4 regions of the Telluria sp. AC161 genome follow, and region 1 is predicted to be linked to each of the others. Evidence: predicted binding sites of a transcription regulator. Region 1 holds the regulator's gene; each other region holds the start of a gene.

Region 1 (2,197 bases):
CGGTCGAGGGTGATGATGCCGGTGCGGTTGGCGATGCGGGTCAGGACGTGTTCGGACATGGCGTGATCCATCGAAAGGAAACACGTATTTTACCGGCAGCGGGATGCAAAAAGGGCGTCCCGAAAAGACGCCCCTGGCGGTGGTGACCTGCGCTCGATCAGGCGGCAGCGACGTCTGCTTCGTCGACGTCCAGGCGTTTGATCGCTGTGCGGTTATGGTCTTTGAGCATCTGCTTGTGCTTCAGAATTTGTCGATCCAGTTTATCCATCAACATGTCGATCGCGGCATACAGGTCTTGTGCGACGCTCGCCACGTGCAGGGTCTTGCCCGACACCTGGACATTGATTTCAGCTTTTTGCCTTTTTTCTTTTTCAGTGAGGTTATCGACGGCCAGGAAGACGTGGGTATCTATGACTTGATCGAAATGGCGAATAATGCGTTCCAGCTTATTCTGAACGTATTCACGGATGGCAGGGGTTACTTCGAGATGGTGACCACTGATGGTGAGGTTCATACACACTCCTTTGAAGATGTCACGTCGCTTGCACCACACAGGAGCTGAAGGCACAGACTGTATGAGCGGCGTTGTTACAAGGCTTTGCGGAGACTGACGGGGGGGATCTTGAGCGCTTCACGGTATTTTGCGACCGTCCTGCGCGCAATGACCATGCCTTGTTCCCCGAGCATTTCCGCGATCTTGCTGTCGGATAATGGATTCTTAGGGTCTTCTGCTCCTGTCAATTGTGCGATGAGCGCACGGATTGCCGTTGAGGATGCTTCGCCTCCCGCTTCGGTGGCAACGTGGCTACCGAAGAAATACTTCAACTCGAACATGCCGTGCGGGGTCAGCATGTATTTCTGGGTTGTGACACGAGAGATGGTGCTCTCGTGCAGACCTAGTGTATCAGCTATCTCGCGCAAAACAAGGGGCCGCATGGCAACCGCGCCGTGGCTGAAAAAGTTGCGCTGGCGCTCGACAATCGCCTCGGCCACACGCAGGATCGTGTCGAAACGCTGGCGCATATTCTTGATGAGCCACTTCGCCTCTTGCATCTGCGCGCCCATCTGGCTCTCGCTGCGGCCCTGCTTGAGCATGGTCGCGTACAGGCTGTTGACGCGCAGGCGCGGCATCACGTCCTGGTTCAGCGTGACCGCCCAGCCGTTCTTGGCGCGCCGCACGATCACGTCCGGCACCACGTAATCCGACACGTTCGACGCGAACGCGGCGCCCGGATGCGGATTGCACTGGCGGACCACGGCCTGCACTTCGCGCAGGTCTTCGTCGTCGCAATCGAGCGCTTTTTTCAGCTTGCTGTATTCGCGCTGCGCGAACCAGGTCAGGTAGCCTTCGACGATCTTCAGGGCCATGCGGCGCGTGACCATCGGCACGCCCGGCATGCGCCGGATCTGCAGCGCCAGGCATTCGGCCGCGCTGCGCGCGCCCACGCCCACCGGGTCCATGCTCTGCACCATCGCCAGCGCGCAGCGCAGTTCGTCGAGATCGACCTCGAGTTCTTCGGGCAGCCGCGCGTGGATGTCGTCGAGCGGTTCTTCCAGGTAGCCGTTGTCGTCCAGCGCGTCGATCACCAGTTCGGCCAGTGCGCGGTCGCGGGTGGACAGCAGCGTTTCGCGCACCTGTTCCATCAGGTGTTCGCGCAGCGTGATGGCGCACGCCTCCAGCTGCGGGCGGCCGTCTTCGTCGTCGCTGCTGCTACTGCTGCCAGAGGATGCGCCGCTGCCTTCGCTCCAGTCGGTGTCGGGCCGGTCGCCATCGATCGCGCCGCCTTCAGCGCCCTCGCCCTCGGCCGGCGCGCTACCCTCGCCTTCGGCCTGCTGGCCCGGCGCCGGCGGCGCCTCGCCCTGTGCCGGCGCATTGTTGATCGCCCCATCGCCCAGCAAGCGCACCGAATGATCGAGCGGATCGTCGAGCCTTTCGAGCAGCGGGTTATCGCCCAGTATCTGCTCGATCTCCTGATGCAGTTCGAGCGTCGACAGCTGCAGCAACCGGATCGATTGCTGCAGCTGTGGCGTGAGCGCCAGGTGCTGCGAAGTGCGGAGCTGAAGGGACTGTTTCATCAATTGAGTATGGCTTACATGCGGAAATGTTCACCGAGGTACACGCGCCGTACCGACTCGTCGGCGATGATATCGTCGGGGCGGCCGGATGCAAGCACCGCGCCCTGATTGATGATGTAGG
Region 2 (2,197 bases), 2.1 Mb from region 1:
CAACGCGCGCCACACGCGACTACTGATGTACCTGGGCCGGCGTCAGCCGCCGGCCCGCTTTGCCCGATGCCCGAGTTTGGCGAGTGCCTGCAGAACGGTGTCGCAATGGTCACCCTGCACTTCGATCACGCCGTCCTTGACGGTCCCGCCGGCGCCGCAGGCAGTACGTAACTGCTTGCCAAGCATAGCCAGGGCCATCGGATCGAGCGCCACGCCCTTGACGAGAGTGACGCTCTTGCCGCCCCGCCCCTTACTTTGCAACGACACACGCACATTGCCGTCGCCGACTGGCGCAGCACTTGCAGCTGTCTTGCACGTGCACTGCGCCACAGGCTGGCGACAGGCCGGGCACATGCGGCCCGTTTCCGTGGAATAGACGAGACCGCCGTTCGAACTGCGCATGGCGATTAGTCCAGCCGCTTGAGGCGCTGCCCCATGATGCCCCAACGGCAATCGACGCCGTCGACCCGCCCCACCAGCGCCCAGCCGGTACCGATCTTTTCGACGGTGACGCGGCTCTCGATTTCCTTCGCAAGCTTCTCGGCCCAGCCAGTGGCGGCGCCCTGCCCCTTGAAGAGTTCCTTGCCGTCGTAAATCACGGTTGCATCGAAGACGGACATGGCGAATATGGTCATTGCTTCCTCTGGACTTCTGAACGAAAGCAGCATCCTACCACCAGCGCCAGGTCGGCCGACACCGGTGCTACGTGCGGCGGCGGGCGGCCATGAGCCCGGCCATGCCAAGACCAAGGAGGAGCATCGTGGCCGGTTCCGGCACATCGGTTACGTTGGCAAGTGTTGCAGTCCCGCCGTTCAGGCCCGTGATGACCGTACTGTAGCTGCCAGCGCTGGCGTTGCTGAATCCTGTTTCGACCAGAAAGTAATCGATCCCGGCGGACAAGGCAATCGTGAATCCAGCCTGGCCGAAGCTGCCGGTGGTGAGATCGTCATTCAGCGCGATCAGGTTCGCCAAGGGTGAGGAAGCAGCGAATGCATTGGCGTACAGCACGAGATAGTTGTCCCAGCCGGCTGGCACCAGGCTTTGACTGAAGAACGTGTAGTTGCCGGTCTGGTCGACCCGGATGCGGTTGACATCGTAGGCGACATTGGTGCCTACCCCACTGAGCGTGGTGGTACTCAGCGGACGGTTCCATGTCGGGCCACCGACCGTCGTGTCGGTGAAGGTGAGCGGGCCGGCTTGCGCCAGCGTCGCGCCGAAAAGGCCGATCGCCAGCATGGCGGCGTTGGTTGCCTGGCGCACCAGAGTAGAACGGTAAGACATAGTCATGGCAGGTCCTGTAAAAAGCTTGCGTTGTGTCAAAGGGAAACTTGATCGAGCACACGCTACAGAGCAATTACCGTGCCGTTATTCCAGGCGCTTGATTTCTATCGTATTTACATTTTCATAAATACTGACTGTAAAGAATCCCGATGGATTCCCGGTTGCTGCAAGTCTGGAACAGGCTGGTTCCGGTTGATCGCTGCACGTCAGCGCAGCACGGCCAGCCTGACTTTCTTGCCCTTGCGGAAGGTATAGATCGTCATCGCGGCGTCACGCAAATCGCCCTTCCGATCGAAGGCGATGCTGCCGGTAACGCCCTCGTGCCTGACGGCGGCCAGCGCCGGCAGGAACTTGGCTGGATCGCTCGAATTTGCGCTCTGCATCGCTTTCGCGAAGACCATCACCGCATCGTAGGCATACGGCGCATATGACTGTACCGGGAGCTTGTAGCGCTGCTGGTAACGCTGTGTGAACGCATTCAGGCCCGCTTCCTGTGCGGCACCAACCCCGCCCGCCACGACGCAGTAGACCTTGTCGTCGACCAGCGCGTCGCCGGCCAGCAGCGGCATTTTTTCCGAGCAGACGCCATCGCCCGAAATAAGCTTGGCGCGCAGTCCGAGCGCCTTCATCTGTTTGAGCATCGGCCCGGCCACCGCGTCCATGCCGCCATAAAAAATCACGTCCGGATCGCGCGCGCGGATCTGGGTCAGGATGGCGCTGAAATCGGTGGCCTTGTCGCTGGTGAACTGGCGGCTGACCACGCTTGTGCCCGCCCCCGCCTTCTTGACGCCCTTGACGAATTCGTCCGCCAGTCCCTGGCCGAAGGCCGTGCGGTCATCGATCACGGCAATCTTTTTTGCTTTCAGCGTGCTGAGCGTATACGTGGCCAGCGTGCGGCCGATCAGGTTGTCATTGG
Region 3 (2,197 bases), 4.6 Mb from region 1:
TTGGTGGCGCCCGGCCCGCGCGTGACGAAGCAAATGCCCGGCTTGCCGGTGAGCTTGCCGTAAGCCTCGGCCATGAACGCCGCGCCCCCTTCCTGGCGATTGATCACGAAGCGGATGTTCGAATCGTGCAGCGCGTCGAGCACGTCCAGGTAGCTTTCACCCGGGACACCGAAGGCGGTATCGACGCCGTGAATGGAAAGGGCATCGACCAGGATCTGGCCGCCGGTGCGGGAAGGGTGCGTCATGGTGGGGATCGTCCTTGAAGTAGCTTTCAAGGCATTTTATGTGACCAGTACGAGCACGGCTTTTGAAATGGCGACATGAAATTTCATAAACAGCGGTACTGGTACGGTGATCCATCATCGCAGCGTGACCTGGCGATGTCGATCCGAACATCGATGCGGGCAATAGGCTGCGGTTTGACCAGCTTGATACCGTTTCGCTGAACGCCTCGAATGTCGTGACGCGAGACCAAGAAAACCCAAGCCAATCAACGCCAGCGTGCCCGGCTCTGGTAGCTGGTAGCCAGGTATGTCCGCCCCTAATGCCCACTGGTTGGCAGGCGGCGTCAAATTGCCGAAGTAGATGGTATCGATCGCTGCAGTGGGATCAAATGTGAAGCTGCCGAGCACCATGCCAATATCCTGGATTCGTGCGCCGCGGAAAAGGCAGAACTGTCCAGGCAGAGTTTCACAGAAGCCTGTCCCCGTATTACCAAGGAACTGTGCTCCATGAGTGTCGTTCTGGATTGACGAGTAGTAAACCAGGAAGTCCCCATCGCCGTAGTGATTGCCGAGGGGCTGACGTGTCGAATAGTTGAACGATACGCCGTCAGCGAAGCCGCCTGCCACGGAAATTTTTGTCACTCCCGTAAGATAAGTAAGACCATGTTCGACTTTGATGATACCGCCCTCGAAAGTAACGCCGTAGTCGCCACCACGATTGCCAAAGCTGTCCGTGCCGCCGTTGTAAAAGTTTTCAATCAAGGCGCCGTTTTGTGAACCTTCGAAGTTCAGGATTGGAATGGCGGATGCTGTGCTGCTAAAAGCAATCAAAACTGCAGTCACCATGCTCGATATGTTGAATTTCACGATAATTTCCTAAGATTTGAATGACACGAGGCCATTAGCAATATCCGCACCATGAAGCAATGTGCTTTTCATTCAATGGCTTGGGAAAATTATTCTTGAACATTTTAAAAAAGTGTAATAAATGCCGACATGCAAATAGGGTGAATATGGGAGAAGGTGGTGAAACGACAGCGATCCAGGCTTCGTACTGACATGGTAGGGTACCCAGGCTTGCCAGAGCCCGCGAAATCCCCGTCAGATATCGGGTACAATACGCCCCGTGAAGCAGGCCAGGCAGTCGCTGGTCCACGCCGCAAGGTCGTGGACGGGAGGAAGGTCCGGACTCCATAGAGCAGGGTGACGGTTAACGGCCGTCCGCCGAAATCCGCTGGCGCAAGCCAGTGGTACAAGGCGAGGAATAGGGCCACAGAGACGAGCGTATTTAGTTACGGTGAAACGCGGTAACCTCCACTCGGAGCAATTCCAAATAGGCACGCGTTGATGTTGCTCGCGGAGCGTGCGGGTAGGAAGCTTGAGCGCTGGAGTAATTCAGCGCCTAGAGGAATGATTGTCCAAGTGTCGCCGCAAGGTGGCATTACACAGAATCCGGCCTATCGGCCTGCTTTACACATAATTCATGACGCGCACCGCTCGGTGCGCGTTTTCCCCGGTCGTTCCGGAGACCGCATTGACCCACTACATCCTCGCCCTCGACCAGGGCACCACCAGTTCGCGTGCGATCGTGTTCGACGATGCCGGCGTGGCCGTGGCCAGCTGCCAGCGCGAATTTCCCCAGCATTTCCCGCAACCCGGCTGGGTCGAGCACGATCCGGCGGACATCTGGGCCAGCCAGCTCGCCTGCGCGCGCGCCGCGCTGACCGACAGCGGCGTCGACCCTGCGCGCATCGCCGCGATCGGCATCGCCAATCAGCGCGAAACGACGCTCCTGTGGGACCGCGTTACCGGCGAACCCGTGGCCAACGCCATCGTCTGGCAAGACCGGCGCACGGCCGGCGCCTGCGACCGGCTGCGCGAAGCGGGCAGGGCGGCCATGATCGCCGAACTGACCGGGCTGGAACTGGACGCGTATTTTTCCGCCACCAAGCTGCAATGGTTGCTCGACCACG
Region 4 (2,197 bases), 4.0 Mb from region 1:
TTCGGCGCGATCGTGCTGGTGGGTACCAACCCGGCATTCAAGGATGCAGCCGGTGCTCTGCTGGGCGGTAACAATATGGCGGCGGTCCACCTGGCCAAGGCCGTGGGCGGCGACGTGTTCCTGGGCTTCATCTCGGCGGTGGCGTTCGCGACCATCCTGGCTGTGGTGGCGGGTCTCACGCTGTCGGGTGCTTCGGCCGTGTCGCACGATCTGTATGCGACCGTGTTCAAGAAGGGCAATGCCACCAGCGAAAACGAGCTGCGCGTATCGAAGATCACCACCATCGGCCTGGGTATCGTGGCCGTGGTGCTGGGTATCGCTTTTGAGAAGCAGAACGTCGCCTTCATGGTGTCGCTGGCCTTCGCGATTGCCGCATCGGCCAACTTCCCGGTGCTGTTCATGTCGGTGCTGTGGAAGGATTGCACCACCCGCGGTGCCACGATCGGCGGCTTCCTGGGCTTGGCCACGGCAGTGGGCCTGACGATCGTGTCGAAATCGGTGTGGGTCGATGTGCTGCACCATCCGGCCGCGATCTTCCCGTACGCCTCGCCAGCGATCTTCTCGATGGCAGTGGGCTTCATCGGTATCTGGCTGTTCTCGATCACCGACAAGGGTCCTCGTGCCCGGATCGACCGTGCAGGCTTCGAAGCGCAGCAGGTGCGCGCCGAGACCGGTATCGGCGCATCGGGCGCGTCGGGTCACTAAGACCGGCTGAACTATCCAGTCAACCGGGTGTGCGCTGCAAGGCGCCACCCGGTTTTTTTGCGCCTGCGTGTTTCATGTTTCAAACTGGTGTTTCAGAGTGAAACAATGGCCGGTGTGTTTGAGGACGATTTGGGTAGAATAGGCACGCAAGTGCTTGAAATGTCGGGACATCGCGGATCAACCGGCGCTGGCACGGTGCTTGCAATGAAGACCATAACTTCTTCACCGTGATGACAAGGACCAGCATGAGCAAACTTTCCGCAGGCGCCGCCTTCCGCCAGGCGATCCTCGATGAATCCCCGCTGCAAGTCGTGGGCGCGATCAACGCCAACCACGCATTGCTGGCCAAGCGCGCCGGCTTCAAGGCCATCTACCTGTCCGGTGGCGGCGTCGCTGCCGGCTCCCTCGGTCTGCCTGACCTGGGCATCTCGAACCTCGACGATGTTCTGGTCGACGTGCGCCGCATCACCGACGTCTGCGATCTGCCGCTGCTGGTCGACGTCGACACCGGCTTTGGCGCGTCGGCCTTCAATGTCGCGCGCACCGTGCGTTCGCTCAGCAAAGCCGGCGCGGCGGCCTGCCACATCGAAGACCAGGTCGGCGCCAAGCGCTGCGGCCACCGGCCGGGCAAGGAAATCGTCAGCAAGGAAGAAATGGTCGACCGCATCCGCGCCGCTGCCGATGCCCGTCTGGATGACGACTTCGTGATCATGGCGCGCACCGATGCGCTGGCCGTCGAAGGCCTGGACGCAGCGATCGAGCGCGCCGTGGCCTGTGTCGAAGCAGGCGCCGACATGATCTTCCCGGAAGCGATGACGACGCTCGACATGTACAAGCGCTTCGCCGACGCCGTCAAGGTGCCGGTGCTGGCCAATATCACCGAGTTCGGCGCGACGCCGCTGTTTACCGTCGATGAGCTGGCCGGCGCCGGCGTCGGCCTGGTGCTGTATCCGCTGTCGGCGTTTCGCGCGATGAACAAGGCCGCCGAAAACGTCTACACCGCGATCCGCCGCGACGGCACCCAGCAGAACGTGCTGGACACGATGCAGACGCGCGCCGAACTGTATGACCGCATCGATTACCACAGCTACGAGCAAAAGCTCGACGCGCTGTTTGCCCAGAACAAAGTCAAGTAAGGAGACCGCACATGACTACGCAGAACCAGGAAACCCCGACCTTCAAGCCGAAGAAATCCGTCGCCCTGTCCGGCGTCGCCGCTGGTAACACCGCACTGTGCTCGGTCGGCAAGTCGGGCAACGACCTGCATTACCGCGGCTACGACATCCTCGACATCGCCACCACCAGCGAATTCGAAGAAATCGCCTACCTGCTGGTGCACGGCAAGCTGCCGAACGACGGCGAACTGCGCGGCTACAAGGCCAAGCTGCGTTCGCTGCGCGGCCTGCCGCAGGCGCTGAAAAGCGCGCTCGAAGCCTTGCCGGCCAATGCCCATCCGATGGACGTGATGCGCACGGGCGTGTCGGTCCTGGGC

Evidence for each region. The regulator sigma-54, encoded in region 1, starts transcription at its own class of promoters, with help from an activator protein. The targets are predictions, from matches to a motif close to TGGCANGNAANCTGCTTT.
Region 2: the regulator sigma-54 is predicted to act here: its motif matches at 1,348-1,365, upstream of ACZ0AJ_RS12550 (PEP-CTERM sorting domain-containing protein).
Region 3: the regulator sigma-54 is predicted to act here: its motif matches at 1,126-1,143, upstream of ACZ0AJ_RS01350 (PEP-CTERM sorting domain-containing protein).
Region 4: the regulator sigma-54 is predicted to act here: its motif matches at 894-911, upstream of prpB (methylisocitrate lyase).

The regions. Positions count from the first base shown of each region.
Region 1 is NZ_OZ409861.1:4,921,240-4,923,436, reverse strand. Features, by position in the region: gene ACZ0AJ_RS21910 (enoyl-CoA hydratase/isomerase family protein) at 1-59, opposite strand, end outside; gene hpf (ribosome hibernation-promoting factor, HPF/YfiA family) at 158-514, opposite strand; gene ACZ0AJ_RS21900 (RNA polymerase factor sigma-54) at 589-2,076, opposite strand; gene lptB (LPS export ABC transporter ATP-binding protein) at 2,091-2,197, opposite strand, start outside.
Region 2 is NZ_OZ409861.1:2,800,837-2,803,033, forward strand. Features, by position in the region: gene ACZ0AJ_RS12535 (hypothetical protein) at 1-26, shown strand, start outside; gene ACZ0AJ_RS12540 (translation initiation factor Sui1) at 43-402, opposite strand; gene ACZ0AJ_RS12545 (hypothetical protein) at 408-635, opposite strand; gene ACZ0AJ_RS12550 (PEP-CTERM sorting domain-containing protein) at 703-1,287, opposite strand; gene ACZ0AJ_RS12555 (branched-chain amino acid ABC transporter substrate-binding protein) at 1,488-2,197, opposite strand, start outside.
Region 3 is NZ_OZ409861.1:295,769-297,965, forward strand. Features, by position in the region: gene ACZ0AJ_RS01345 (thiamine pyrophosphate-binding protein) at 1-245, opposite strand, end outside; gene ACZ0AJ_RS01350 (PEP-CTERM sorting domain-containing protein) at 360-1,091, opposite strand; RNA gene rnpB (RNase P RNA component class A) at 1,353-1,700, shown strand; gene glpK (glycerol kinase GlpK) at 1,759-2,197, shown strand, end outside.
Region 4 is NZ_OZ409861.1:965,704-967,900, forward strand. Features, by position in the region: gene ACZ0AJ_RS04340 (cation acetate symporter) at 1-705, shown strand, start outside; gene prpB (methylisocitrate lyase) at 951-1,841, shown strand; gene prpC (bifunctional 2-methylcitrate synthase/citrate synthase) at 1,853-2,197, shown strand, end outside.